DNA from 4 places in the Pseudomonas urmiensis genome. Region 1 is predicted to be linked to each of the others. Evidence: riboswitches for the same ligand, from Rfam matches in the RefSeq annotation. Region 1 holds a riboswitch; each other region holds the start of a gene.
What was found. A riboswitch is a leader RNA that binds a small molecule or an ion and turns the genes downstream of it on or off. The one in region 1 is predicted to bind cobalamin.
Positions count from the first base shown of each region.

Region 2: it holds a riboswitch for cobalamin, as region 1 does, so the genes downstream of both, HU737_RS08175 (ABC transporter substrate-binding protein) here and cobW (cobalamin biosynthesis protein CobW) in region 1, are expected to answer to the same signal.
Region 3: it holds a riboswitch for cobalamin, as region 1 does, so the genes downstream of both, HU737_RS08185 (TonB-dependent receptor) here and cobW (cobalamin biosynthesis protein CobW) in region 1, are expected to answer to the same signal.
Region 4: it holds a riboswitch for cobalamin, as region 1 does, so the genes downstream of both, cobO (cob(I)yrinic acid a,c-diamide adenosyltransferase) here and cobW (cobalamin biosynthesis protein CobW) in region 1, are expected to answer to the same signal.

Region 1 is NZ_JABWRE020000001.1:2,355,458-2,362,925, reverse strand. It holds gene HU737_RS10435 (response regulator transcription factor) at 1-153, opposite strand, end outside; gene HU737_RS10430 (DUF1272 domain-containing protein) at 374-616, opposite strand; gene cobM (precorrin-4 C(11)-methyltransferase) at 683-1,435, opposite strand; gene HU737_RS10420 (cobalamin biosynthesis protein) at 1,466-1,858, opposite strand; gene HU737_RS10415 (CbtA family protein) at 1,876-2,565, opposite strand; gene HU737_RS10410 (CbtB domain-containing protein) at 2,576-2,761, opposite strand; cobalamin riboswitch at 2,861-3,085, opposite strand; cobalamin riboswitch at 3,262-3,461, shown strand; gene cobW (cobalamin biosynthesis protein CobW) at 3,562-4,629, shown strand; gene cobN (cobaltochelatase subunit CobN) at 4,633-7,468, shown strand, end outside.
Region 2 is NZ_JABWRE020000001.1:1,843,157-1,850,624, reverse strand. It holds gene HU737_RS08180 (acetyltransferase domain-containing protein) at 1-1,106, shown strand, start outside; cobalamin riboswitch at 1,134-1,334, shown strand; gene HU737_RS08175 (ABC transporter substrate-binding protein) at 1,462-2,475, shown strand; gene HU737_RS08170 (FecCD family ABC transporter permease) at 2,472-3,488, shown strand; gene HU737_RS08165 (ABC transporter ATP-binding protein) at 3,485-4,273, shown strand; gene HU737_RS08160 (pseudoazurin) at 4,291-4,731, shown strand; gene HU737_RS08155 (OprD family porin) at 4,728-6,074, shown strand; gene HU737_RS08150 (GNAT family N-acetyltransferase) at 6,084-6,581, opposite strand; gene dgt (dGTP triphosphohydrolase) at 6,679-7,468, opposite strand, start outside.
Region 3 is NZ_JABWRE020000001.1:1,851,614-1,859,081, reverse strand. It holds gene HU737_RS08215 (TonB-dependent siderophore receptor) at 1-1,937, shown strand, start outside; gene thpR (RNA 2',3'-cyclic phosphodiesterase) at 1,946-2,491, opposite strand; gene lpxO (lipid A hydroxylase LpxO) at 2,705-3,604, shown strand; gene HU737_RS08200 (carboxymuconolactone decarboxylase family protein) at 3,759-4,103, shown strand; gene HU737_RS08195 (GNAT family N-acetyltransferase) at 4,183-4,752, shown strand; gene HU737_RS08190 (outer membrane beta-barrel protein) at 4,841-5,587, opposite strand; cobalamin riboswitch at 5,749-5,953, shown strand; gene HU737_RS08185 (TonB-dependent receptor) at 6,067-7,468, shown strand, end outside.
Region 4 is NZ_JABWRE020000001.1:3,543,300-3,550,767, forward strand. It holds gene HU737_RS15980 (cobyric acid synthase) at 1-1,000, opposite strand, end outside; gene cobD (threonine-phosphate decarboxylase CobD) at 997-1,989, opposite strand; gene cbiB (adenosylcobinamide-phosphate synthase CbiB) at 1,982-2,890, opposite strand; gene bluB (5,6-dimethylbenzimidazole synthase) at 2,887-3,537, opposite strand; gene HU737_RS16000 (cobyrinic acid a,c-diamide synthase CobB) at 3,534-4,829, opposite strand; gene cobO (cob(I)yrinic acid a,c-diamide adenosyltransferase) at 4,826-5,437, opposite strand; cobalamin riboswitch at 5,560-5,766, opposite strand; gene HU737_RS16010 (hypothetical protein) at 5,919-6,497, shown strand; gene HU737_RS16015 (dicarboxylate/amino acid:cation symporter) at 6,538-7,468, opposite strand, start outside.

The DNA of each region.
Region 1 (7,468 bases):
AATCACCACTTGGGGCGAGAGTTTGCGCGCTTGTTGTACCGCTTCAATGCCGTTGCCGGCCTCACCGATCACCTGGAAACGTTCACGCTCCAGCAACATGCGTACGGCCATCCTTACGGTTGGGTGGTCATCGACCATCAGCACGGTTGTCATTGGGAAACTCCTGTCGGAAATTTAGTCCGTTTCCTGAATCACCCAGGAATACGTCTGTAGGGCCTGCCCGGCAGCGCGCAAGATACGTCGATTCAGAATCCTTGGTAATGGCGAGTATAGGTGCGTTGAAAAAACGCGGAGGGTCTGTTGAAAAAGCCTACAAAAAAGAGCGGTTTTGCACGCCCCGGCAAGCGATTTGGCTCACCGGAGCGTGTAGGGATCAGGCGCAGGCGGGGTGCGGTTTTACGATGCGTTGCGTCGAAGCGGGATTATTACTCAGCGCCGTGCCGACCCGGCTGGGCCTGGCCAGCAGCTGGCCCGAGCAATTTGGGCAGCGCCCCTGAAAACGCTGCTCGGCGCAGGCCTGGCAGAAGGTGCATTCGAATGAGCAAATCAGCGCCTGGGGGCTTTCTGCGGGCAAGTCGACATCGCAGCATTCGCAGTTGGGGCGTAGCTCGAGCATGGGCATGACTCCGGTGGGCGAGAGGTAGACCGCAGTCTGCTACGCCAGCCGCGCGCCTGGCAACGCTCAGTTGCCAGGACGATACAGGTGGGCATGGCCGGCCCGGTACAGGGCCGAGTCGCTGAAGGGGGCATCGCCCAGCACATGGCCAACCAGGATCAGCGCGGTGCGCCGGAAGTCCTTGGCCGAGGCGCGTTCGACGATGTCCTGCAACGTGCCCTGGACCCAGTCCTGATCTGGCCAGGAGGCCCGATGAATCACGGCAATCGGGCAGTCGGGGCCATAGTGCGGCAGCAGCTCGGCGACGATCCGTGGCAAGTGCTTGACGCCCAGGTGAATGGCCAAGGTGCTGCCGTGCCGGGCCAGGTCCGCCAGTTGCTCGCCAGCGGGCATCGGTGAGCGGTCGCCGTAGCGGGTGAGGATCACGGTCTGGGCGACCCCGGGCAAGGTCAGTTCGCAGCCAAGCAGGGCGGCGCTGGCGGCGGTGGCGGTGACGCCCGGGATGATCTGGTAGTCGATGCCCAGCTCGCGCAGGCAGCGGATCTGCTCGCCAATGGCCCCATACAGACTTGGATCGCCGCTGTGCACGCGGGCCACATCCTGGCCTTTGGCATGGGCTGTACGGATGGCGCTGATGATCTGCTCCAAGTGCAGCTCGGCGCTGTTGATCAGTGTTGCGGCGCGGTGGCCTTCGAGCACGGCGGCCGGTACCAAGGAGCCGGCGTAGATGATCACCGGGCACTGGCGGATCAGGCGCTGGCCTTTGACCGTGATCAGTTCCGGGTCGCCGGGGCCGGCGCCGATGAAGTAGACCGTCATGGAAAATCCTTGCAGATGAAATAGGCGCGATTATCGGCCACTGGCGAAGGCGAGGGTAGCGCCGCCGAGAATCTGCCGGGCAAGTACCAGTCGCGCAGCGCCATGGGCCTGGGCAGCCAGGGCCAGGGCGCTACTTTCGGCAACGCCCCAGCAGCCGCTGTGGGTGAAGGCTGCAGCGGAACGATGGGACAGTTGCGCTTCGAAGCGTTGCAGCTGCACGGGGGTGAACACCCGCAAAGGCAGCGCGAGTTGCCTGGCCAAGTCAGCCAGGCCAGCCTCGTCGGCTTTCAGCTCGATGCTGGCGATGCCCTGCACTGCACTCAGCGGCAGTTGCAGCTGTGCCAGGCCTAGGCGCAGCAGGGTTTCAAGGTTCTGCCGCGAGCAGCCCTGGCGACAGCCAAAGCCGGCATACAGCACCGGCAGGGCAGTGGCGCTAGGCATCAGGCCTGGCGGGAGCGGCGGAACAACCAGGCGCTGAGCAGGCCCAGGGCCACCCAGAACGCTGCGTTGGTCAGCCAGGAGGCGATCTTGAACTGGGTTTCCAGCGCCTCAGGGGCGAGGCTTTGATGAACCTCTGGCTGCGGCGCGCCGATCACGTGTGGCACCACCAACAGCAGCACACCCACCAGTTTGAGCAGCCAGTGCTGGGCGAACACGATCAGCGCCAGGCCCGTGGCAGTGGCGGCGGCAGTGCCAATCCACCAGGCCTGGCGCTGGCCAAGATCGGCCGCAGCGGTGCCCGGCAACTCAGGTGGCAGGCCCAGGGTCGGCGCCAGGCAGAACACCGCGAAACCGGCCAGGCCCCACAATGCGCCGGTGCTCACCCGATTGGGTTCGCGCAGGCTATACAGCGCGGCCAGAATCAGCGCGAATCCGACCGCGACCACCAGGTTGCCGCCCGTGGTCGACAGCACGCGCTGCCAGCCATCCTCAGGCGCCCAGGCTTCGGCGCTATGTTCATGAGGTGCGTGCGCTTCGCCGGCATGCTCATGCTGCTCGGCAGGTGCTGCGGTTTCGAAGGTTTCCGCTTGAAGAATCAGCGGGCTGACCCACACGCTTTGCAGCAGGGTCAGCAACAGGGCTGCAAGCAGGCCGCTGAAGCCGGCGGTACGGGCAATGCGCTTGATCATGCGAGGCTACTCAGTGGCAAGGAAAGGCGGCGCTGTGGCGGGTGTCGTGGGCAGCGTTGTGCACCGCTTCGATGTGCGAGAAACCGGCAAAGTAGATCAGGCACAGGCCGAGCAGGCTGGCGCCGGCGGCGATGATCACGCGCTGGCTGAGGCTGATGGGGGTGGCGATACTGTGCTTGGCGCTGGTGATGGGCATGACGCTTTCCTCTGCTTGTTATAGGCAACGGGCAAGCGCGGCAGCCCCGGACGTGATTCGTCCAGGGACATGCGACAGCGCCCGCCCACCGCGGGGTGTTCATTGCTACGTAGGCAGGCCGGTCTCCGGGCTTGCGAGGTGGAGCAGGGCTCCAGCAGAGGCGTCACCTTCCCATGCCAGACAACTCGGCACAGTGGTCAAGACGCTTCCTCGCTTACCGTTGCGGGGGCAGCACCGGCCTTGTCGTGGGCATGGATGAAGAGCCTACGACGCACCGGTTTCCCGTTTCACCCCCGTGGGGGCACCTGAACGCAAGGCGTTAGCAAACCACACCTGAGCTTCAGGCTACAAGCTGTAAGCGATGCGATGGCTGGCAAAGTCGGCTGTTTTTTGGTGTATTGAAGGACGACTGGATGTCGTTTGTTCTGGCCTCATCGCGGGGCAAGCCCGCTCCCACGGGATCTAGGTGCGTATCTACTTGCAGCTTATAGCCGTGATGCGTAGCCTTGCCGCTTCGAGGTTCTGCGCCTGTAGGCGCAGCTAAGACGGGAACGCGGTACAAGCCGCGGCTGCCCCCGCAACTGTAAGCACTGAACAGGATCGACACAGCCACTGCGCCCCGGCGCGGGAAGGCGTCATCCAACCGGCCTGGCGCCGGAGCGGTGCGAGCCAGGAGACCTGCCTCGTAGCGATTTCGACTTTTAATCCGGGCGGGGTGATCCGGTGGCGAACGAGCCTGGCCAATCGGCCTGAGGCTTTCGTCCTGCATGCCCGCGCCATCCTGCCAAGGGCATCGAGACATGAAAACACTGGCCAAGCTTCCCGTCACCATCGTCACCGGCTTCCTCGGCTCGGGCAAGACTACCTTGCTGCGGCACATGCTCGACAACGCCCAAGGCCGGCGCATTGCCGTTATCGTCAACGAATTCGGCGAGCTGGGCATCGACGGCGAGATTCTCAAGCAATGCAGCATTGGCTGCACCGAAGAAGAAGCCAGCGGCCGCGTCTACGAGCTGGCCAACGGCTGCCTGTGCTGCACTGTGCAGGAGGAGTTCTTCCCGGTGATGCGCGAGCTGGTGGCGCGCCGTGGCGACCTTGACCACATTCTCATCGAAACCAGCGGTCTGGCCCTGCCCAAGCCATTGGTGCAAGCCTTCCAGTGGCCAGAAATCCGCAACGCCTGCACGGTCGACGCGGTGATCACGGTGGTCGACAGCCCGGCCGTCGCGGCTGGCACCTTCGCCGCCTACCCAGACCAGGTGGATGCCCAGCGCAAGCTCGACCCCAACCTGGACCACGAATCACCACTGCATGAACTGTTCGCCGACCAGTTGGCCAGCGCCGACCTGGTAGTGCTGAACAAGGCCGACCTGATCGACGCCGAAGGCTTGGCCAAGGTTCGCGCCGAGGTCGCCGAGGAGTTGCCAGCGGCCGTCAAAGTGATCGAGGCGAGCAGTGGTCGTCTGCCACTTGAGGTGCTGTTGGGCGTGGGGGCAGAGTCTGAAGCGCACATCGATGGGCGTCGTACTCACCACGATTCGCACCACGACGACGGCGATCATGACGATCACGACCACGATGCCTTCGATTCCATCTCCATCGACTTGCCCGAGGCTGACGAAAGCCTGCTGCTCGACGCCCTGACCCAACTGGTGGTCGAGTTCGGCATCCTGCGCGCCAAGGGCTTCGCGGCGATCCCCGGCAAGCCGATGCGCCTGCTGATCCAAGGTGTCGGCACCCGTTTCGACAAACACTTCGACCGCGCCTGGCGTGCCGATGAACTGCGCATCACCCGCCTGGTGCTGATTGGCCAGGATTTGCACGCCGCTGAGCTCGAAGCGCGCCTGCGCCAGGCCCTGGGCGCCTGACCCATGCACTTGCTGCGGACCCAGCCCGGCGGCTTCGTGCCGGACGACAGCATCGCCGACCTCGGCCAGACCCCGGCCGAGCTGGTGATTCTCTGCAGCGGTGATTCGCACCTGGCGCTGCTGGCGGACACCGTCGAGCAGTTGCCCGGCGACTACCCCAGCGTGCGCCTGGCCAACCCTATGCAGGTACAGAACCATGCCTCGGTCGATCTGTATGTCGACCAGGTGCTGCGCCACGCCAAGGTGATTCTGCTATCGCTGCACGGTGGGGTGGGTTATTGGCGCTACGGGGTCGAACAGTTGGTCGAGCTGGCCAGTCGCGGCGTGCAACTGATCCTGGTGCCCGGCGATGATCGTCCCGACCCGCAGTTGACCGACCTGAGCACAGTGCCGGCAGCACACGCCGAACGGCTTTGGCACTATTTGCGCCAGGGCGGTAAGGCCAATGCGCTGAACCTGTTCAATTGCCTGGCCAACCTGTGGCTTGGGCGTAATTACTCCTGGGACGAGCCGCAGCCGCTGCCGCGCACCGCGGTCTACCACCCGCACAAGGCCAGTGCCCAGCCAAGCGACTGGTTCGCCGATTGGGACCCGCTCCAGCCGGTGGCGCCGCTGCTGTTTTATCGCTCACATTTGCAGGCGGCCAATACCGCCTTCATTGACGTATTTTGCCAGCGCTTGCAGGCCGCGGGCCTGAATCCGCTACCGATCGCGGTCGCCAGCCTTAAAGAGCGCGGCTGCCTCGATCAGGTCGAGGCCTGGATGGATGAGGTCGAGGCCGAAGTGGTGATCAATACCACCGGTTTCGCCTTGTCCAGCCCCGAGCAGCCCAACCTGCGGCCGTTACGCCGGGATGTGCCGGTGTTGCAAGCCATCTGCGCCCAGGACAACCAGCAGGGCTGGGAAACCAGCGAGCAGGGCCTGGGCGCGCGCGATTTGGCCATGCACATTGCCTTGCCGGAACTCGATGGGCGGATCATCACCCGCCCGGTCAGCTTCAAGGACTTGGCCTGGCGCAGCGAGCGCAGCCAAGCGGATGTGGTCTGCTACCGCGCCCATCCGGAGCGGATGGACTTCGTTGCCGAACTGGCCAGGCGCTGGGTTGAACTGGCGCGCTTGCCCAATGGGCAGAAACGCGTTGCCCTGGTGCTGGCCAACTACCCAACCCGCGACGGGCGCATTGGCAATGGCGTAGGCCTGGATACGCCGGGGGCTGCGCTGAACATCTTGCAGGCGCTGCGGGCCGAGGGCTATCCGCTAGGGGAATTGCCTGAAACGGGCACCGCGCTGATTCATCAGCTGTTGGGCGGTGTCACCAACGACCTGGATCACCTCGACCAACGCCCTTGCGCACAGAGCTTGAGCCTGGCCGATTACCAGCAGGCGTTCGCCCGCTTGCCCGAGGCCAATCAGCAGGCGGTGCTCGAACGTTGGGGGCCACCGGAACAAGACCCCATGTTCCGCAGCGGACGGCTGATGGTAGCGGGTTTGCGTTTCGGCCTGACCTTCGTCGGGATCCAGCCTGCGCGTGGTTATCAGGTCGATCCGAGCGCGGTGTATCACGACCCCGACCTGGTCCCGCCGCACGGCTACCTGGCGTTCCATTTCTGGTTGCGCCATGTCTATGCAGCCGACGCGGTGATCCATGTCGGCAAGCATGGCAACCTCGAATGGCTGCCTGGCAAGGGCGTCGGCTTGTCCGCGCAGTGCTGGCCGGATGCGCTGCTGGGGCCGCTGCCGAACATCTATCCATTCATCGTCAATGACCCGGGTGAGGGCGCCCAGGCCAAGCGCCGGACCCAGGCAGTGATCATCGACCACCTGATGCCGCCGCTGACCCGCGCCGAAACCTATGGCCCGTTGCGTCATTTGGAGCAATTGGCCGACGAATACTACGAAGCCCAGTTGCTCGACCCACGCCGGGCGCGTGAGCTGCAGCGGGACATCCTCGAGTTGCTCAAAGCCAACCACATCGACCGTGAGTTGCAGCTAGAAGGCCAGCTGGATGACGCCGCCGTCTGGTTGCCACGCCTTGACACCTACCTGTGCGACTTGAAGGAGTCGCAGATTCGCGATGGCCTGCATGTGTTCGGCCAGTCGCCCGAGGGGCGTTTGCGCATTGATACCCTGTTGGCGTTGCTGCGGGTCGCCCGAGGCGATGGCAAGGGCGGCAATGCCAGCCTGATCCGCGCCTTGGCCCAAGCCCTGGCGTTGGGCTTCGATCCGCTGGACTGCGATCTTGGCCTGGCCTGGCAAGGGCCACGGCCGCCGCTGTTGCAGGCGCTCGGTGAAAACCCATGGCGTACCCAGGGTGATACCCGTGAGCGGCTCGAACATCTGGCCCTGGCGCTGATCGAGCAGGCGCTGGCGGGGCAACTGACGCTTGACGCTGATGCGCAATGGCAAGGGGTCAACGAGGTACTGCGCGAGCTGGTCGACTCGGTAGCGCCGAACCTCGACGCCTGTGGCGCGGCGGAGCTTGACGGCCTGCTCGCGGCGCTTGCAGGCCGCTTCGTGCCAGCAGGCCCCAGCGGCGCGCCCAGCCGCGGGCGCCTGGACGTGCTGCCCAGCGGGCGCAACTTCTACACGGTGGATGTGCGCAACCTGCCCACCACTACGGCCTGGCGGCTGGGCTTCGCCTCGGCCAACCTGATTCTGGAGCGGCACCTGCAGGAGCACGGCGATCACCTGCGCCAGCTGGGGCTGTCGGTCTGGGGCACGGCCACCATGCGTACCGGCGGTGATGACATTGCCCAGGCCATGGCCTTGATGGGTGTGCGTCCGGTCTGGGCCACCGGCAGTCAGCGGGTCGATGATTTCGAAATCCTGCCCTTGAGCC
Region 2 (7,468 bases), 510 kb from region 1:
TGCGCGGCCTGGTAATCGTGTTCATGCTCCTGGATCACGTGCGTGAAACCTTCTTCCTGCATCGCCAGGTCAGCGACCCCATGGCCATCGACGCCACCGACCCGTCGCTGTTCTTCAGCCGGACCTTGGCTCACCTGTGCGCGCCGGTGTTCGTCCTGCTGACCGGTCTTTCCGCCTGGCTGTATGGCGAAAAATACCAGGGCCGGGGCGATGTCTCGGCGTTCCTGTTCAAGCGTGGGCTGTTCCTGGTGGTGCTGGAGTTCACCCTGGTCAACTTCGCCTGGACCTTCCAGCTGCCACCCAGCGTGATCTACATGCAGGTGATCTGGGCCATTGGCGTGAGCATGATCGCCCTGTCGCTGCTGGTCTGGCTGCCACGCCCTGCCCTGATCGCCCTGGGCGCGGCGATCGTCGCCGGGCACAACCTGCTCGACGGCCTGCACTTCGCGCCAGGGTCGTGGATGCATGTGCCGTGGGCGATCCTGCATGACCGCGGCTGGCTGGAGTTCTCTGACAGCCTGCGCCTGCGCACCTCGTACCCGGTTCTGCCGTGGATCGGGGTAATCGCCCTCGGCTATGGCCTGGGCCCATGGTTCACCCGCGCCAGCGATGCTGGCGAGCGTCAGCACCGGTTGTTGCTGGTCGGTGCGTTGGCCCTGCTGGGCTTTCTCGTGCTGCGCATGCTCAACGGCTATGGCGAAGCGCCGTGGAGCAGCTACCCGACGCTGACGCAAACGCTGATGAGCTTCTTCAACATCACCAAGTACCCACCGTCGCTGTTGTTCCTGACCCTGACCCTGGGCGCCGGCCTGCTGCTGTTGCGTGGTTTCGAGCGCGCCGGGCAGGCACGCTGGATCAGTGTCCTGGCGGTGTTCGGCGCCGCACCGATGTTCTTCTACCTGCTGCACCTGTACGTGCTCAAGCTGCTGTACCTGGCCAGCGTGGCCCTGTTTGGCCTGAACCACGGCGATTACTTCGGCTTCGACAGCATCGGCGCGGTGTGGCTGGCAGCGCTGCTGCTGGCGGTCTCGCTGTACTTGCCAGTGCGCTGGTTCGCCCGGCTCAAGGCGCGCCGGCGCGACATCGCCTGGCTCAAGTACCTGTGAAAAGCGTTTCACCCGGCGGCCTGATGGTCTACCATGCCGCCCGCCGGTTTCCACCACGGAAATAATAGGGAATCCCCGGCCTGCCCTCATGCAGGCCAACTGGAACTGCCCCCGCAACTGTAGGTGCCGAGCCCGCTCCATCGATGCCACTGGATCCGCTGATCCGGGAAGGCTGGAGCCGGGCGCAGACGCACCAGTCAGGAGACCTGCCGGCCTACATATTCCAACCGGCGGGGTGTCCGGGATGGTCATCTCCACCCTTGCCAGGGTGTGGCCTGTTGCCTTGCGCAACGGGCTCGGCGATGCCTGTCCGTGCGTTCATTCCGTGAACTGTTCGATAGGAGATCGCCCCATCATGCTGCCTCGTTTCGCCGCCCTGCTCGCCGGCCTGAGTCTGACCGGCCTGGCCCAAGCCGCCGCCACCCACTACCCGTTGACGGTCGACAACTGTGGCGCACCGCAGACCTTTGCCCAGGCCCCCGAGCGTGCCGTGACCATCGGCCAGGCGGGCACCGAGATGCTCTACGCATTGGGCTTGGGCGAAAAATTGGCCGGCACTTCGCTGTGGTTCAACAATGTCCTGCCTGAGTACAAAGCGCAGAACGACAAGGTCGAGCGCCTGGCTGACAACGACCCAAGCTTCGAGGCCGTGGTCGGCAAGCGCCCGCAACTGGTGGCGGTACAATTCGAGTGGATGGTCGGCGCCCAGGGCGTGGTCGGCACCCGTGAGCAATTTGCCGAGCTGAACATTCCCACCTACCTGTTGCCCTCCGATTGCGAAGGCAAGGACAACCTGGTCGGCGCCGACGGCACCCGCCTGCAACCGTTCCAGATCGACAGCATCTACAAGAGCGTCAGCCAGCTGGCCGAGATCTTCGACGTGCAAGCGCGCGGCAGCGCACTGAATGCCGAACTCAAGGCGCGCCTGGACAACGCCAAGCAGCAGTTGGCCGGCAAGGACCTGTCGCACACCTCGGCGCTGTTCTGGTTCTCCAGTGCCGACCTGGATATCGACCCGTACGTCGCCGGTCGCCAAGGCGTGGCCGACTTCATGCTGCAAACCCTGGGTGTGCGCAATGTGGTCGAGTCCACCGAAGAGTGGCCCACGGTCGGCTGGGAAACCCTGGCCAAGGCCAACCCGACCTGGCTGATCATCGCGCGCATGGACCGTCGCCGCTTCCCAGCCGATGACTACCAGAAAAAACTGGAGTTCTTGCGCAACGACCCGGTCACGCAGAACATGGATGCGGTCAAGCAAGGGCGGATCGTCGTTCTCGACGCCGACGCCATGCAGGCCGGTATTCGCCTGTTCCGTGGCCTGGAAACCCTGTCTAGCGCCTTCGCCTCCGGTAAAGCCGCGCAACCATGATCCGCCTGCTGCCCTACACCGCCCTGGCCCTGGCCGCGCTGGTCGCGGCCCTGTTGGCGGGCATCGCCATCGGTGAGACGCCATTGTCGCCAAGCGTGGTCTATCAGGTGCTGGCCAACCAGTTGTGGAGCGCCGGCTACCCGGTCGACCCGATCGATGCCGGCATCATCTGGAACTATCGCCTCACCCGCACCCTGGTCGCCGCGGCGTGCGGCGCCGGGCTGGCAACCTGCGGGGTGATCCTCCAGGCATTGCTGCGCAACCCGCTGGCCGAACCCTATTTGCTGGGTCTGTCGGCCGGGGCCTCGACCGGCGCGGTGGCAGTCGGCCTGCTCGGTCTGGGCGGTGCGGCGCTGACGATGTCCGGTGGCGCCTTTATCGGCGCCCTCGCCGCCTTTGGCCTGGTCTTGCTGCTGTCGCGTGCCAGTGGCCCCACTAGCAGCAACGCCCAGGTGATTCTTGCCGGTATCGCAGGCTCGCAGCTGTTCAGCGCGCTGACGGCATTTCTCATTACCAAGTCGGCAACCGCTGAACAGGCGCGGGGCATTCTGTTCTGGCTGCTGGGCAACTTAAGCGGTGTGCGCTGGCCTTCGGTGTGGCTGGCGTTGCCAGTCGCCCTGCTGGGGCTGGCGGTGTGCTTGTGGCATCGGCGCGCCTTGGACGCGTTCACCTTCGGCGCCGACTCGGCTGCCTCGCTGGGCGTCCCGGTCCGGCGCACGCAATTGCTGCTGATCAGCTGCGCAGCACTGGTGACCGCAGTGATGGTGTCGATCGTCGGCGCCATCGGCTTTGTCGGGCTGGTCATCCCGCATGCCCTGCGCCTGCTGCTTGGCCCCGGGCATAGCCGCCTGCTGCCAGCCAGTGCCCTGGGCGGGGCGCTGTTTCTGATCAGCGCCGATATCCTTTCGCGCACGCTGATCAGCGGCCAGGTGATCCCGGTGGGCGTGGTCACGGCGCTGATTGGCGCGCCGGTGTTCGCGTTGATTCTGGTCAGCCGCAGGGGGCGCCCATGACGATAATGACAGCCTTGCAGGTGGCGCCGTTGTCCTGCCTGGGCCTCAGTTTGCGCCTGGGCGGGCGCACGGTGCTGCAAGACATCGACCTGGCAGTGATCCCTGGCGAAACCCTGGGCGTGGTCGGCCCCAACGGTTCGGGCAAGTCGACCCTGCTCAAACTTCTGGCCGGCTTGCTCAAACCCAGTAGCGGCACGGTGCAATTGCTTGGCGAGCCCCTGGCGCAGATGCCCCGGCGCCGGGTTGCACAGGGCCTGGCCCTGGTCGAGCAACAAGCCGACACCAGCGACGCCATCAGCGTCTACGATGCCGTGGCCCTCGGCCGCACGCCGTGGTTGTCGGCCCTCGCGCCGTTCTCTAAAGACGACCGCAGCATCGTCGAACAGGCCTTGCTCAACCTCGATGCGCTGCACTTGCGCGAGCGGCTCTGGCATAGCCTGTCGGGTGGTGAGCGTCAGCGCGTGCACATCGCCCGCGCCTTGGCGCAACGACCGCAGGTGCTTTTGCTCGACGAGCCGACCAACCACCTGGATATCCAGCACCAGTTGAGCCTGTTGCAACAGGTGCAGGCGCTGCAGGTAACGACCCTGGTCGCGCTGCACGATCTCAACCAGGCACTGACTTGCGACCGTCTGGCAGTGCTCGACCAGGGCCGTCTGGTCGCGCTTGGCAAGCCACTTGAGGTGCTCACCCCTGAGCGTCTGCTGAGCACCTTTGGCGTGCACGCCCACTACCTCACCGACCCTTACGACGGCGCGCGCATCCTGCGCTTTCGCGCCCCCTGAACCTGGAAGTTCTCGCTATGCTGTTGCGCCCGTTTGCCCTGCTGCTTTCTAGCGCCCTGCTCGCCCCGCAGGCCTTGGCTGAAGTCCATGAAGTGAAAATGCTCAACCGTGGCGCCGACGGCGCAATGGTCTACGAGCCGGACCATCTGCGCATCGCGCCGGGCGACAGCGTGCGCTTCTTGCCTACGCAGAACGGGCACAACGCAGCCAGCATCGCCACCCTGCTGCCCACCGGTGCCGAGCCGTTCAAGAGCAAGCTCAACCAGCCCGTCGAGCAGACCTTCAGGGTACCGGGGCTGTACGGCATCCAGTGCATTCCACACCTGGCCATGGGCATGGTCATGCTGATCCAGGTCGGCGAGCCGACCGGGCATACTCAGTCGCTGCCAGACAACCTCCCCGCCCGCGCCAAAGCCCGCCTGCAGGTGCAACTGGAGAAACTGGAGGCTGGTCAATGAGCCCTTTGCTACGCATGACCCTGGCGCTGCCCTGGCTGGGCATCAGCGCCCTGGCCGCGGCTGAGTCTGCCCAGTCGCAGTCCAACGGCTTTGTCCAAGACAGCACCTGGAGCCTGCTCAACCGCAGCGTGTTCGACCAGCGCGACTACCGTCATGGGGGCAGCAACAGCAGCGCGCGCAACGCCTACAAGCCGCGCAGCGAACGCAACGGTAAAGCCGAGGAATGGGCCTACGGCCTGATGGGCAGCGTGCAGTCCGGCTTCACCCAAGGCCTGATCGGCGTCGGCGTCGATGCCCATGCCTACCTCGGCGTGCAGCTCGACAGCGGCGGCGGCCGCGCCGGCAAAGCGCGCCTGCTGGGCGTGGACAATCAGGGCCACCCGAAGAACGAGTACAGCCGTGGCGGCGCGGCGCTCAAGCTGCGCCTGTCCAACACAGTGCTGTCCTATGGCGAGCAGCGAGTCAAGACGCCCGTTTTCAGCTCCTCGGACAGTCGCCTGCTGCCCGAGACCGCGACCGGACTGTTCCTTACCAGCAACGAGATCGACACCCTCAAGCTGGTCGCCGGGCATTTCACCGAAAGTACCGACCGCAACGCCTCCAGTCACAATCAAGGCTTCGTGGTGAATTATTCCAATGCACGCAAGGGCAACAGCTTCGACCTGGCCGGTGCGGTGTGGAACCCGAGCAGCGCAGTCAGCGCCAGTCTCTACACTTCGCGCTATGAGGACAGCTGGAACCAACACTACCTGGGCAGCACCCTCAGCCATGCCCTGGATGATCGGCGCAGCCTGAGCCTGGATCTCAACCTGTACCGCACCAGCGACACCGGCAAAGCCCTCTCCGGGCAGATTGACAACACCACCTGGAGCCTGGTCTCGCGCTACAACCACGGGCCGCACGGCTTCAGCCTCGGTTGGCAGCAGGTCGATGGCAACACCCCGTTCGACTATGTCACCCGCGGCGCGATCTTCATCAGCAACGCCGTGCAGCTGTCCGACTTCAACGCCCCCAACGAGAAGTCGTGGCAGGCGCGCTATGACCTGAACATGGGCGCCTATGGCGTGCCCGGGCTGAACCTGACCGCGCTGTATGTACGCGGCTTCGATATCGATGGCAGCCATGTCGATCAGCATGGCGGCTATGCGTACCTGGGCTATGGCAAGGGCGGCAAGCACTGGGAGCGTGATCTGGAAGCGCGCTACGTAGTGCAAAGCGGCAAGGCCAAAGGCACTGCCTTCTCGCTGCGTCACAACATGCATCGGGGCAATACCGCGCAAGCCGAGCTGGATGCCGATCAGATTCGCTTGGCGGTCGAGTTCCCTTTGACGGGTGGGTTCTGAAGCGCAGCGCTAGCTTAGCGACAACTGCATATGGGTGGTACGCCAAAGCGGATCCTGTTCGACATCGATTATCTCGAACCCCTGGCGCTCCCAGAAGCTGATCGCCCCCGGCAAGAACGGATGAGTATGCAGGTACAGCAGCTCGACCCCGGCGTTCACCGCGCATTCGCGCAACGCCTGGAACAGCGCCTGAGCCAGACCACAGCGGCGATAGTCCGGCAGGACGAACAATCTGACGATCTCAACCGTGTTCACCCCGCGATAATTGAGTTGGGCAAAGCGCTGGTCGTAAGGCAGATAGCCAATGGCTGCGACCAAGCGAGCTTGGTCACGAGCGATCAGAAAGTGGCCGTCGCCGTCCAGGTAAGTTGCGGCAAAACGCCCGAGGTCAGCAGGCAGTGGTGCTCCCGCCAGCATGGGAAAAAGCGCACGGCGGGCGCTATCGACAAAGGACACTACCTCATCGATGGCATCAGGGTTTACCGAGGTGATCGTCCAGCTATTCATTGCACTCTAGGCCGTGGGCAAAGGCGGTTTTCTACGCGATTGGCAGGGCCTTGGCAAATCACCTGATTCCAGGCGGCACCTCGGCCCTGGTTGGCGCCTACTTGAAGTAATAACCATCAAGGCTGCCCTTGCCGAAATACCGCTCGTATTCCTGCATGGCGTAAAGGTCCATCATGCCGGCGATATAGTCAGTCACCAGACGTTTGCGGTCCCCTTGGACCGAGCGCAGCTCTGGCGGCAGGAGCATGTTGTCCTTGTTGTAGCGTTCATCGGTATAGACCTCGAACAGCCTGCGAATAACCTGCTCGCCGCGCTTTTCGTAGAGTTGCACGTCCTTCTTGCGCAAGATGGCCTTGAACAGCAGTTTCTTCAGGCCCTCGGCCAGTTTACCGTGCTGCTTGTAGCCAAGTTTGCCGCCGACCAGTCCGATATCTTCACACAGGGTATTGACGATCTTGGAGGTCAATTCCTTCTTCAACACCATGGCGTATTCCTCTGACGACCCGGAACGGCGAGCCTGCATGGCATCGTTCTGGACCTCCTTGGCCAGGCGCTCGATCGTGTCGTAGGCGTCGGAAAACTTTTCACTGATCTTGAACTCGTGCAGGATCTCGCCAAGGCTGATCAACCCGAAACTCAAGGCGTCTTCCAGATCATGCGCGGCGTAGGCGATCTCGTCGGCCAGGTCCATGATTTCGGCATCGATGCTTTTGACGATCTGCACATCGTGCTTGGCCAGCTCGCCAGTTAAAAACGCATGATCGTCGTCATAGAGAAATTTCTTCGGGTCGTCTTGGCGAAGATGGAAGTACTTGGTCACTCCCATCAGGGTGCGCACATTCAGGTTCAATCCGTCGTAGGCATGGTGCTTGCGCTCCAAGGTGCGC
Region 3 (7,468 bases), 500 kb from region 1:
ACGCGCTCAACCACACCACCGGCCTGGTCGGTGCCCAGGGCATCGGCCCGGGCATGGTCATCACCTCGCGCGGCTTCCAGATCGATGACTGGCAGTACGACGGCGTACCCATCCCGCGCAACAACTACTCGCTGGGCAACTGGGCGACCCAGGACCTGGTGTTCTTCGACCGCGTCGAAGTCCTGCGCGGCGCCTCCGGCCTGTTGCAAGGCACCGGCAGCCCAGGTGGCGCGATCAACCTGGTGCGCAAGCGCGGCCAGGCCAAACCCACCGTGGCGATTACCGGCAAGGCCGGCTCCTGGGATCACTATGGCCTGCAGCTGGACGCTGGCGGTCCGTTGACCAGCGACGGCAAGGTGCGCGGGCGGATGGTGCTCGATGAAGACCAGAGCGACAGCTTCATCGATTACCAGTGGGGCAAGACCCACTCGCTGTATGGCGCCCTGGACATCGACCTGAGCGATGCCACTACCATCGGCGGCGGCATCAGCTACAGCCGCGAGCAATCCCGGCCGATGCTGCGTGGTATTCCCCGCTACGCCGACGGCAAGCCGGCCAACGTGTCGCGTTCGACCTACACCGGCGCCCGCTGGAGCCGCGCCGAGACCGACGTCACCACCTATTACCTGGACCTTGAGCACCGCTTCAACGACGACTGGACCTACAAGGCCGCGGCCATTCGCATGGACGAGACCAACACTTCGACCCACCAGCGCGTACAGACCACCGGCCAGGGCCTGAAGCCCGATGGTACTGGCATCACCTATGCCGACTGGATCACCGACTTCCACAACACCAAGATCGGCCTGGACATGAACCTGGTCGGGCACTTTGACACAGGCTCCGTGGCACACGAAGTGACCGTCGGTGGCAACTACTCCAAGCTGACCTCGGACGATGCCTACTGGCGCAACTTTGCCGCCGACCCCGATGACAGCATCTTCGACATCGACCATGGCCGCCCGGAACCCAGCCGTGACAGCTTGCTGGCAAGCAACATGGGCCGCGCCAACAAGGCCAGTTACGACATCCGCCAGAAGGGCCTGTACGGCGCCTGGCGCGTCAAGCCAGTCGAGGACCTGACCTTGGTACTGGGTACCCGCGTGAGCTGGTTCGACTACAGCTGGGACTCGATCGACTTCAATGGCCCGAACGATCCGGGCAATCGTTATCCCACCAGCCGCATGACCGAAACCGGGCAAGTCACCCCGTACGCGGGCTTTGTCTACGACCTGACTCGCGAGTGGGCCTGGTACGCCAGCTACACCGACGTGTTTATCCCGCAAACCGAACGCGCGGTCGGCAATACCCCGCTCAAGCCTGTGATCGGCAGTAACTATGAAACCGGCCTGAAGGCCGAGCTGCTCGACGGACGGATCAACACATCGATCGCGCTGTTCCGTTACGATCAGGAAAACCGCGCAGTCACCGATACCGCCTCGGGTTTTGCCTGTGACGACTGGTACTGCTCCACGGCCGCCGGCAAGGTCCGCAGCCAGGGCGTAGAAGCCGAGATCAGCGGCGAAGTGCTCAGCGGCCTGCAGTTGTTTGCCGGCTACACCTACAACACCACCAAATTCCTTGACGACCCGGACGAAGAAGGCCGCGTGTTCAGCCAGTGGACGCCCAAGCACATGCTGCGCGCCTGGGCCGACTATCAGCTACCGGTGGATGACCAGCGCTGGAGCACCGGCCTGGGCTTCACCACGCAAAGCCACACCCTCGGTTACGAACGTACCTACAGCGTGCCCGGCTACACCGTGTGGAGCGCACGCGTTGCCTATCAGCTGACCCCGGAAGTCAACCTGGCGGTCAACGCCAACAACCTGTTCGACAAGAAGTACTGGGTAGCGGGCTTCAACCAGCTCAATGGCAGCAACAACTACGGCGAGCCGCGCAACTTCATGCTGACGGTCAAGTACACGCCGCAGTTCTGAGGCCTGGGTCAGTCCAGCAAGGGCCACTGCGCCAGTGGCCAGTAGCGGCCCTTGCGTGACTCGTACAAGGTGAAGTGGCGCGCACTGAGGAAAAACTCCGGCGCGCTGGCGGCCTCTGGCAGCTGGCCGCGGAACTCCCGTGCCAAGGTCAGGTGCGGGCGGTATTCGCGCGACTCGCGGGCAATCCCCAACGCTAGCGCCGCCTGCTCCAGCGCATAGACCAGTTGGCGCAGCGCTGGGGGAGTTTGCTCAGCTTCGAGCACCAACACGCCAGGGCGCGGCCACACCTGCAACCGGTCCAGCACCAGGCGCAGCGGCGCCTGCGGACGGGCAATGCTATCGACTGCCGCACACAACGCCGGCAGCTGCGCCGCGTCGACATCCCCCAGAAACAGCAAGGTCAGGTGGAAGTTTTCTGCCGGCACCGGTTTACCGCTGCGTAAACCCAGCTCACGTCGCCATTGCGCAATTGCACGATGCTGCGCCTCGCTCAGTGACAGGGCGAAAAACAGACGTTTGAAAGGGCTGCCAGTGGGGCGTGCTTCCTTGGCCATGGGCATTCCTGATGGGTGAAGGCGAACCTGAGTGTACCGCTTCCCTAGTCTATAAATCGGCAAAAAACCAGTTGAAACGTTTGCGCAATCGGTAGGCCATTGAACCAAAGTCACCCCGATTGGATGTAACAAGAGGTACAAAGTCCTACGACGATTGTTTATGCTGGCGCGCTTACGCCATGGCGCATGGCCATTTTCGACAAGTATCCGTTCATGAAAATTGCACTCGTACTGATCTTCGTTCTCTCGATCGCCTATGTTCACCTACGCGGTCGGGTACGACACAAGTTGACTCGCCAACTGGGCGATCACTCAAGTTTCCTGGCTCCGGTCAACAGCTTCCTGTACCTGTTCTCCAAGCACCCGGCCAAGCCTTACCTGCCGGTGGAGTCTTTCCCCGAGCTGCAACCGCTCAAGGACCATTGGCAGGAAATCCGCGAGGAAGCCCAGCAGTTGCTGCACGTGGGCGAGATCAAGAAGTCCGATAACTATGACGATGTCGGTTTCAACTCGTTCTTCAAGACCGGTTGGAAGCGCTTCTACCTGAAGTGGTATGGCGAGAGCCACCCCTCGGCTATGAACCTGTGCCCACGGACCACCGAGCTGCTGCAGGGTATCGGCACGGTTAAAGCGGCGATGTTCGCCACCCTGCCGCCCGGCGCCAAGCTGGTGCGCCACCGCGACCCGTATGCCGGCTCGTACCGCTACCACCTAGGCCTGGACACGCCGAACGACGATGGCTGCTACATCGACGTGGACGGCGAGAAGTATTCCTGGCGCGATGGCGAGGCAGTAGTGTTCGACGAGACCTACATCCATTACGCCGCCAACACCACCGAGCACAACCGGATCATCCTGTTCTGCGACGTCGAGCGGCCGCTCAAGTACCGTTGGGCGACCGCGTTCAATCGCTGGTTCAGCCGCAATGTCATGGCCGCTGCTGCGGCGCCCAACAATGCCAATGACAAGACTGGCGGCATCAACCGCCTGTTCACCCGCATCTACAAGATCCGTGAACGCGGCAAGGCGCTGAAAAAGCGTAATCGCATGCGCTACTACCTGGAGAAATGGGCAGTGGTGGCAGCATTGCTGTTGCTGTTCATCTACATCTGAACCCCTGCTGGGCAACGTGGGAGCCAACTCAGACGCTCCCACGGTGTCGACAGGTTCGTAAGTCGTAGTTTTTTCCGACCATCTTCCCCCCTCCTCGCCGCGCACATTCGACTAGCCTGAAAGCTCCTGCCGTAAACCCCACAAGGTGAAGACAATGAGCATGATGGACTGGGACGCCTACCGTAAGCAGCTGATGGCCGGCATCGGCGATCTCAAGCAACTGTCGCCCGATACCGTGGCCGGCTACATGACCGCCAGCGGCGCCGGGGCCAAGACCAACCACCTGGACGCCAAGACCCGCGAACTGATCTCCCTGGCCGTGGCCGTGACGACCCGCTGCGACGGCTGTATCGCGGTGCATTCGCAACAGGCCGTCAAGCACGGCGCCAGCCGCGAGGAGATCGCCGAGGCGCTGGGCGTGGCGGTGGCGATGAACGCAGGGGCGGCGCTGGTCTACTCGGCGCGCGCGCTGGATGCGGTGGGCAAGACCAGCGAGTAAACCCCAGCCAGCGTCGCCGCCCTTGCGCGGCGACGCTGCGCCCACCAGACTTGGCGGCCAAGCCTGCGCAGGAACCGCCATGATTCACATCCGCCCCATGACCCCGGAAGACTTCGAACGCTTCTGGCCGACTTTCCAGAGCATCGTCCAAGCCCGCGAGACCTATGCCTACGACCCGCAGCTGAATGCCGAACAGGCACGCCAGTTGTGGCTGGAGCTGCCCCTGCGCACGTTGGTGGCAGAACAGGACGGTGAGTTGCTCGGGTCGTACTTTCTCAAGGCCAACGCCGCTGGCCCCGGCGCGCACGTGGGCAATTGCGGCTACATGGTCTGCCCGGCAGCACGCGGGCGCGGGGTGGCCAAGCTGATGTGCGAGCACTCGCAGAAGTTGGCGCGCCAAGAAGGTTTTCTCGCCCTGCAGTTCAACTCGGTGGTGGCCACTAACGAGGTGGCCGTGGCGCTCTGGCACACGCTGGGGTTCGAAACGGTCGGGCGCCTGCCCAAGGCCTATCGGCATGCCCGGCTGGGGTTGGTGGATTGTTTGGTGATGTACAAATGGCTGGCCGACGAGCCGGTGGTGGAGAAGCCTGCGCTGTTGATCGGGCGCAAGAATATCGAGGCGCGGGTGTCCCGGCGGCGCGGACGCTAACAGCAGCATTTTGCGCTGTCTGTACCGGCCTCTTCGCGGGCAAGCCCGCGAAGGGGCCGGTGCAGGCAACAGCTACCTGACGCCTAACTCAGAACGCCAGACCTACCTTGACACCAAACTCATCGCGCTTGAGCTTGGTGTTATCGGCTACCGGCGAATCCTCATCGAGCTTGTACTCGGTGCGGGTGTAGTAAACCCCGGCATAGATCGGCATGCCGCCTTGCTGGTTCATCAGCAGGCTGACCTCGGCATACGGATTGGTGCGGTCCTTCATGTCGACGGTGTCGCTGCCAAAATCATCCACCTTGAGCTTGGCGCGGCCATCGATCGTGTGCCGTGCGCCCACTTCAACGCGCAGGGTCGCGGCATCGAACTGATGGTTGTAGCCCAGCGCAGCCTTGGCGAACGGCGACTTGTAGGTCAGCTCGGTGTCCAGGTCGTTGAGCTCAGGCTCAAAGCGCGACCAGTCATAGCCACCGCCGACGGTGATGTCGACGAAGTTGCGCGCATCCAGCGCGGCGCGCCAACCCAGGTCGAGGTCGATCTGGGCTTCCTTGAGCTTGTTGTCGTTCTTCTTGCCATATTTGGCCTCGGCGCCAACCTGATAGATCAAGCCGGATTCAGCGGTCATCTTGTTGCCGAAGTTGGCGAATACACCGCCCTGGCCCAGGTGATCGGTCTCGGACTGCGAGCCGCCCTCATACTTGAACTTGTCGTAGCTACCCAGCACACCGAAGGTGAACAGTGGATCGGTGCTTGGCGCGGCAGAGGCCGCCAGGGGAGCGCCCAACAGGGCAAGCAGGCAAGAGTGACGCAGCAGATTACGGGTGGACATTCGCGGAAGTCTCCATGACGTGAATGTTGATGGGAATCGCTCGCTTCGAGGCACGCTGAATGTGAAAAGTTCGAAAAAAAATCAGTAAAAACTCATAAACCTGCGTCCCATCACAGAAATTTCCTACTGCGCTGCGTTGACGCCCCCTGCATTCGGTGGTCAGATGCGCGCCAGTTTCAGGTGTCCTGCGCCGCCGTGCGCAGGGTGAAACGGGAAGCCGGTGCGTCGTGTTCACGACAAGTCCGGCGCTGCCCCCGCAACGGTAAGCGAGCGAAATCTTCGACAGACCACTGTGCGCATGCATGGGAAGGTGAAGGTTTCTTGATCCTCGCAAGCCCGGAGACCGGCCTGAAGCTTCAGTTGGCAAACCCGCGGTGGGCGGGCGCAGGCCGGTTTGCGCGTGCGCGCCTGCGCCCGTGCGTGCTCGTCTTTGCGTTGTTTCCACCGGGAACCATTTCTTCCTGCAGCAGTGGAACGACATGTCCCGTACAAGCAAGCTTCACACCCTGGCGGCCTGCCTGGCCGTTTCCCTTCCGGCCCTGGCCGATGAACCTCAACGCGCAGTGCTGGCCCTGCCTTCGACAGCGATCACCGACGTGCGCGACGAACCGCGCGTCGACCTGGCCACGCCGACCCAAGCAGGCTCACGCCTGGGCCTGAGCGCCCTGGAAACCCCGGCCAGCACCAGCAGCATCAGCGCCGAACAGATCCAGCAACGCAGCAACCTCACCGTGCAAGACGCCGTCAGCCGTTCGCCCGGCATCACCTTCATCGGCAACCCAGGCGATGGCGGCACCGCGCTCTCGGCACGCGGCTTTACCGGCCACGGCTCGGTAATGACCCTGTTCGACGGTGCCCGGCTGTATACCGGCGCAGGCACCCAGACCTTCCCGGTCGATCCGTGGATGGTCGAGCGTATCGACGTGATTCGTGGCCCTGCCTCGGTGCTCTACGGTGAAGGCGCCACCGGTGCGGTGGTCAACGTGATGCCGAAAAAACCCTTCGCAGGCGAGATCCGCAATCACCTGCGCCTGGGCTATGGCTCCTGGGACCGCTCCCAGCTTGGCCTGGACAGCGGCGGCAGCCTCAGCGAGCGCTTGAGCTACCGGATGACCCTGAACAAACAACAGGGCAACGGTTACGTCGACCGCGGCGACTCGCGCAACCTGGCCCTGAGCGCCGCGCTGCGCTTCGATGCCACGGACGATTTGAGCTTCACCCTCGCCCACGAGCGCGGCGATGCCGAGCCGATGAACTACTTCGGCACGCCATTGATCGACGGTCATTACCGCGACAGCCTGCGCAAGAAAAACTACAACGTGCGCAACGACGTGCTGCGCTACCACGATGAGTGGACCCGCCTGAACACCGAGTGGACCCTCAGCGACAACGTCAGCGCCAGCAACCAGCTGTACTACATCAAGAGCCGTCGACACTGGCGCAATGCCGAGAACTACAACTGGGACGCAGCCCAAGGCCAGCTGCTGCGCAATGGTTTTCTTGAGATCAAGCACAACCAGGAGCAGATCGGCGATCGCCAAAGCTTCACCTTCGACCACTCGCTGTTCGGCCTGGCCAGCAAGACCGTGGTCGGCGCCGAGTACAACAAGATCCGCTTCAAGCTCACCAACAACGCCCCCTACAACGACATCGGCGGCGACTACATCGACCCGTGGGACCCAGCGCCCGGCTGGTTCGACAGCCAAAGCGCGCTGCGCCCGCGCACCCGAAGCACCACCCACACCTTCGCCCTGTTCGCCGAGAACCGCACCCAACTGACCGAGCGCCTGTCGTTGGTCACCGGGATTCGCCGCGACCAGAACCACATCGACCGCGACAACCTGCTCGATGGCAGCCGCAGCGACCGCAGCCTCAATGGCG
Region 4 (7,468 bases), 1.2 Mb from region 1:
TCTGCAAGCCGCCGCAGATACCGATCAGCTTGCCGCCGTAGCGCAGGTGGCGCGCGATGGCGCTGTCCCAGCCGCGCTCGCGCAACTGCGCCAGGTCGGCGCGCACGCTCTTGGAGCCCGGCAGGATGATCAGGTCGGCGGGCGGGATAGGCTCGCCCGGCCCGATGAACTGCAAATCGACCTGGGGGTGCAGACGCAGCGGGTCGAAGTCAGTGTGGTTGCTGATCCGCGGCAGCACCGGCACGATCACCTTGAGCACCTGCGCAGCCTTGCTCGGCTGACGCACGTCAATGGCGTCCTCGGCTTCCAGGTGCAGGTCGGTGACATACGGCAGCACGCCCAGCACCGGTTTGCCGGTGCGCTGTTCGAGCCAGTCCAGGCCCGGCTGCAACAGGGCGATGTCACCGCGAAAACGATTGATCACAAAGCCTTTGACCCGCGCCTGCTCGCTGGCCGAGAGCAGCTCCAGGGTGCCGACCAGGTGGGCGAACACCCCACCGCGATTGATGTCGGCCACCAGGATCACCGGGCAGTCGACCGCCTCGGCAAAACCCATGTTGGCGATGTCGCCAGCGCGCAGGTTGATCTCGGCAGGCGAGCCGGCACCTTCGACCATCACCACCGGGTACGCAGCCGCCAGCCGCTGGTGCGAGGCTAGCACGGCCTGCATGGCGATGGCTTTGTAGTCGTGGTAGGCAACGGCGTTCATGCTGGTGACCGCCCGCCCGTGGATGATCACCTGGGCGCCGGTATCGCTGTTGGGCTTGAGCAGCACCGGGTTCATGTCGGTGTGCGGCGCCAGCCGACAGGCCTGGGCCTGCACCGCCTGGGCGCGGCCAATCTCGCCGCCGTCGGCGGTGACCGCACTGTTGAGGGCCATGTTTTGCGGTTTGAACGGCACCACGGCAATGCCCTGGCGCAGCAGCCAGCGGCACAAGGCGGTGACCAGCGTGCTCTTGCCGGCATCGGAAGTGGTGCCTTGCACCATGAGGGTGGTCATGCCGATTCCTTCTGGTAATCATCGAGCGCCAAGCGCAGGCGCTGTTCGTCCGCCGCGCTGGCAGGCAGGCCGAGGCGCACCGCCGCAGGGTGCTCGAACACGCGCACGAGAATGCCGCGCTGGGCGAGAAAGTCATGCAGGCGCGCGGCCTGCTCGCCACGGATGTACTGGAACAAGTCACAACCGCCGCTTGGCGTCAGACCTGCATCATTCAACAGGCTTGCCAGGCGTTGACTGGCCTGCCGGCAACTGACGATCTGCGCGACATGAGCCTGCTCATCGGCCAGGCACGCTTGGCCGAGCACTCGGGTCGGACCGGCAACCGTCCACGGCCCCAGCAGCTCGGCCAGGCGCAGCAGCAGGCTCGGCTCAGCCATGACGAAGCCCAGGCGCACCCCGGCCAATCCGAAAAACTTGCCGAACGAACGCAGCACGATCAACCCTGCACGCTCGGCGCAGTCGACCACGCTGTGCTCTGGGGTGTTGTCCATGAACGCTTCATCGACCACCAGCCAGCCGCCACGGCGGGCCAAGCGGGCATGCCAGTCGAGCAGGCGCTCGCGCGGTACAGTGCGTCCAGTGGGGTTGTTCGGGTTAACCAGCAGCAGCACCTGCAGGCTGTCGAGCGCCTGTTCGACCTGCTCATCGTCAAGCTCCACCAGCTGGTGGCCAGCACGTTGCCAAGCGTACGGGTGCTCGGCATAGCAAGGCCCCAGCACCCCGACCCGACCTGCCGCACGCAAGTGTGGCAGCGCCTGAATCGCCGCCTGCGAGCCAGCCACCGCCAGCAGGTGCTCGGCCCCGTAGTAACGTCGCGCCGCCTGTTCCAGGCCATCTTCGGCCTCAGGCAAGCGCGCCCAGGCCTCAACGGGAATGGGCGGGATCGGGTAGGACCAAGGGGCAATGCCGCTGGACAGATCGAGCCACTGCTCGCGGGCAATCCCGTAGTGGCGTACGGCCCGTTGCAAGCGGCCTCCGTGTTCAAGCATTGAGGTAGCCTCCCAGGCAGATCACCAGCAGCCACAGCCAGACGCCGCGCTGCACCAGGCTCCAGCCACGCTCGATAGCATCGGCATCGGCCATCGGGCCTTGGCCCAGGCGCGGGCGCTCGTGCAGTTCGCCGTGGTACACCGCAGGGCCACCCAACTCGACCCCCAACGCACCAGCGCCAGCGGCCATTACCGGCCCGGCGTTGGGGCTGTCCCACAGCGGCCCCTGCTGACGCCAGCAACTGAGCGCCAGGCGGGTCTTGCCCAACAATGCATAAGTCAGGGCCACCAGGCGTGCGGGAATATAGTTGAGCACATCATCGATTTTCGCTGCCGCCCAGCCGAAGCGCTCGAAGCGCTCATTGCGATAACCCCACATGGCATCGAGGGTATTGCTCAGGCGATACAGCACCACACCGGGAGCACCAGCGACGATGAACCAGAACAACGCGGCAAATACCGCATCGCTGCCATTCTCCAGCACCGATTCGGTGGCTGCGCGGGCCACAGCGGGCTCGTCGAGCTCACGGGTCTCGCGGCTGACCAGATAACCCACGCGCTTTCTCGCCTCATCCAGATCGCCACGGCGCAAGGCTTCGGCTACTGGCAGCACGTGCTCGCCCAAACTGCGCAGGCCGAGCGCGCAGTACAGCGCCAGCACCTCGACCAGCCAGCCGAGGTAGGGCAACCAGGACAGGATCAGCGCCAGCAGGGTCAGCGGCACCACCGCCAGGAACCAGGCACTGACCCCGTGACTGCGCCAGCCCCTGCCGCCGGCATTGAGCCGCTGTTCCAGGCGCGAGGCGAAATTGCCGAAGGCCACCAACGGATGGCGGCGCTGCGGTTCACCCAGCAAAGCGTCCACGGCCACCCCGGCCACGGTCAGCAAGGCCACGCTCATCGGCGCTCTCCCCATTGGTTGTCGTAGAGCATCTCGCTTAACGGGCGTTGCTCGGCCCAGTTTTCCATGACCAGCATCGGCGCTGGGTAGAACGCCTGTACCGGGCCCAGACACAGCACCGCCACTGGCTTGGCACCGGCTGGCATGCCCAGCAGTTCGCCCAGTGCCTGCGGGTCGAACAGCGACACCCACCCCATCCCCAGGCCTTCGGCACGCGCCGCCAGCCACAGGTTCTGGATGGCGCAGGCCAGTGAGGCAAGGTCCATTTCTGGCAAGGTGCGGCGGCCGAAAATGTGCGGCTCACGGTTGTCCATCAACGCCGCGACCAGCACTTCGGCGCAGTCGTTGATGCCCTCGACCTTGAGCTTCATGAACTCATCGGAGCGCTCGCCGAGCGCCTCGGCGGTGCGCGCCCGCTCCTGTTCGACCAGGGCCTGGATGCGCCCGCGTAGTTCGCGTTGGCTGATGCGGATGAAGCGCCAAGGCTGCATCAAGCCGACGCTTGGCGCCTGGTGAGCAGCGTTGAGCAGGCGTGTAAGCAGCTCCGGGGCGATCTCTGCGCCGGTAAAGTGGCGCATGTCGCGGCGCTCACCAATGGCCCGGTAGACCGCGGCGCGCTCGGCCGCGCTGAAGGCGTGCTCGCTCATGGTCGCAGCAGCGCCGCCGCCGCGTCAGGGTTGGAGGGGAAGTAGAAGTGCACGTACGACGCCGTCAGGCGCCCCAGGCGATAGACCGCCTCGTTGCCACGCCCGCCGTTGGGGCTCAAGCCACGAGCGATGGGTTCGAGCGCAGTGGTGGTCAGGGAATGGTGATAGGTATGCCCGCGCAAGGTGCCTTCCGGCAACTCGACCGCCTGCAAGGCCAGGGCGGCGAGGCGCTTTTGCATCACCGCTTCGCCGGGCAGCAGGCCAAGCAGTGGCGCACGCTCACCAGCGACATCGGTCAGTGCATCGAGCAAGTACAGCATGCCGCCACATTCGGCCAGCAGCGGCTTGCCCTGGGCATGGTGGGCGCGGATCGCTTCCAGCATCGGCGCATTGGCCGCCAGTGCCTGATGGTGCAGCTCTGGATAGCCACCTGGCAGGTACAGGCTGTCTATCGCTGGCAACTGGCGGTCGTGCAGTGGTGAGAACAATTCAAGCTGGGCGCCCATCTCGCGCAACAGGTCGAGGTTGGCGCCATAGGTGAAGGCGAACGCCTCGTCCTGGGCCACGCCAATGCGCAGGCCGGCCAGCGAAGGCACTGCTGCGGCGCGTTGAGGGGCGTCGAACGCTACAGGCGGCGGTAACGCTGCATCGCAACTGGAGCCCAGCGCTTGGGCGGCGGCGTCCAGACGCAGGTCCAGATCGTTCAATTCGCTCGCTTGCACCAGCCCCAAGTGACGGCTGGGTAGCTCGATGCCGCGCTCACGAGACAGCCCGCCATACCAGCGCAGGCCTTCAGTAAGGCTGCCTTCGAGCAACTGGGCGTGCCGCAGGCTGCCGACTCGGTTGGCCAGCACCCCGGCAAACGGCAAGTCCGCCTGGTAACGCGCCAGCCCCAGCGCCAGCGCACCAAAGGTCTGGGCCATGGCCGTGCCGTCGATCACGGCCAGCACCGGCACACCGAAATGGCGCGCCAGGTCGGCGCTCGATGGGGTACCGTCGAACAGCCCCATGACGCCTTCGATCAGGATCAGATCAGCATCGGCCGCAGCTTCCCAGAGCAGGCGGCGACTTTCCTCGGCGCCGATCATCCACAGGTCCAGCTGGTACACCGGGGCACCACTGGCGCGTTCGAGAATCATCGGGTCGAGAAAGTCAGGCCCGCACTTGAACACCCGGACCTTACGCCCAAGGTTACGGTGCAGGCGTGCCAGGGCAGCGGTGACCGTGGTCTTGCCCTGGCCGGAAGCCGGTGCCGCGATCAGCACCGCCGGACAATGCCGGGTTTGGCTCATAGTTCCACGCCCTTCTGCGCCCGGATGCCGGCCTGGAAGGCGTGCTTGAGCATGCTCATCTCAGTGACGGTGTCAGCCAGCTCGATCATCTCCGGCTTGGCCGCACGCCCGGTGACGATGACGTGCTGCATGGGCGGACGGGCCTGGATGTCGGTCAGTACCTGATCGAGGTCGAGGTAGCCGTGCTTGAGGGCGATATTCAGCTCGTCGAGCACGACGAATTGAATCGATGGGTCTTGCAGCAATTGGCGCGAGACCGCCCAGGCGGCTTCGGCGGCGGCGATATCGCGCTGGCGGTCCTGGGTTTCCCAGGTAAAGCCCTCGCCCATCACGTGGTAGCGCACGTGCTCGGGGAAGCGGCGGAAGAACAGCTCCTCGCCGGTGCTGTTACGGCCCTTGATGAACTGCACCACGCCGCATTGCATGCCATGGCCCAAGGCCCGGGCCAGCATGCCGAAGGCCGAGCTGCTCTTGCCCTTGCCATTGCCGGTCAGCACCAGCAACAGGCCACATTCGTTGGGGGAATTGGCGATACGCTCGTCGATGATCGCCTTCTTGCGCTGCATGCGCGCCAGGTGGCGTTCGTCACGTTCGGGGGTTTCGCTCATCAGGGTTCTCCGCTGGCTGGCGACGCACGCAAGGGCGCGGCGACAGATCGATAGGCAGGCAAACGGAGAACACGCAGGCGCCGTGACCCACGCCACAGGCAACCGCGCATCACCCTCCGTGATGCCATTGGCAGTAACAGGCCGGTCTCCGGGCTCGTGAGCGAAGCGCGGGCTTCTGCGCCGCGCGCCTTCCCGGGTCATTCAACCCAGTGGCCATGCGCGACCTTGACTCACCTACCGTTGCGGGGGCAGCGCCGGAATACCACCGGCTTCCCAGTTTCACCCCGCCAGACCGCAGCCTGCAGGGCACCTGAAACACGCCGCGAAGGTTAGAGGGTTGCACCGGGAGCGTCAATGAAACAAGGCCGATTTGGCCTGGATCAATGGCCGATCCGGCAGCTTGTGCCAGACTGCCAGCAGTGATATCACATAGCCATTAACCTCAGCTGAACGCGACCAATAACGATAAGGAGAGCGCAGCATGCAAGGTCTGATCATCAACAACCCGCGCCTGGAGTTCCTGCGCCCGGCACTGGAGCGCTGGGTCGACTGCATCGACCGCTTCAATCAGGTCCAGGGCGACAATGAGGCGCCTTACTGGCATGGCGCGGCGGCCAACGTCGGCATGCTGGCTGCGGCGGCCTGGCAGGCTGAACTGGTGGCGCTGGAGCAGTACCAGAGCAAGAAGCAGCGTGATGAGGGCGAGCGTGAGGGGCGCTGTGATCTGTCCATCAGCAATGCTGAGGAGTCGATTCATTTGCGTGCCAGCCAGCGTTGGCCGCGGATTGCCCGGCTGGATTTGAACGCGGCGCTGCAGGAGGCGACGGCGCTGGCCAAGCCCATTGCCTACCCCAGTCAGCTCAAGGCCGGCGCGCTGTTCATCAGCCCGTGGAAGGCAGGACAGCATGCCAGCCCCGAGGAGCTGCAGGACCTGGTGGATGATCTGCAAAAGCACACGGCGTGTGTGCTGGCGTGGTATTTCCCGTATGCCTATCGCAAGTTGCATAACGAGCTGGGGCAGTATTTTCCGGGGGTGGCGTTGATTGTGAAGCAGGGTTGAAGAATCGGGGCTGCATTGCAGCCCCTGGCAGCGGCCCCCCTTACACCGATCGCTCAGGCAAAAGAACGGTGCCAGCAGCAGACTCCTGCTGCTTCACCGACACCTCCCCCTCCATCGCCTCGCGCAACTTGTCCTTATCCAGCGCACCTACCCACTTGGCAATCGCCAGCGTCCCGACCCCGTTGCCAATGGTATTGGTAATCGCCCGCGCCTCGGACATGAACCGGTCCACGCCCAACAGCAAGACCATCCCAGCCACCGGGATCGTGCCCAGCGAAGCCAGGGTCGCTGCGAGGATAATGAACCCCGACCCCGTCACCCCAGCCGAGCCCTTGGAGGTAAACATCAACACCGCCAGCACGATCAGCTGATCGCTGAAGCTCAGCGGCGTGTTGGTCGCCTGGGCAATGAAAATCGCCGCGATGGTGTAGTAGATCGCCTGGCCGTCGGGGTTGAAGGTCAGCCCCGAGGGAATGATCATCCCTGCCACCGGCTTGGACACTCCGGCCTTTTCCATCTTGGCGATCATCTGCGGCAGTACCGATTCAGACGAGCTGGTGCCGAGCACGGTGAACAGCTCCTCTTTGATGAAGCGCAGGAACTTCCACAAGCTGAAGCCAGCCCAGCGGCAGATCGGCCCGAGGATCACCACCACGAAGGCAAAGCAGGTCAGGTACACGCAGGCCATCAGCTTGCCCAGCGAGAACAGCGACTCGAAACCGTACTTGCCGATGGTGAAGGCAATCGCGCCGAATGCCCCGATCGGGGCCAGGCGCATGACCATGTTGACCACCACGAACATGCCGCGCATCAAGCTGTCGAGGTTGTCGACGAACAGCTGCGCCTTCGGACCGGCCTTGGCCAGGGCCACCCCAAGCAGAATGGAGAACAACAGGATCTGCAGGATATTGCCCTTGGCAAAGGCATCGACCACGGTGTCGGGGATGATCCCCAGAACAAAGTCGAGGAAC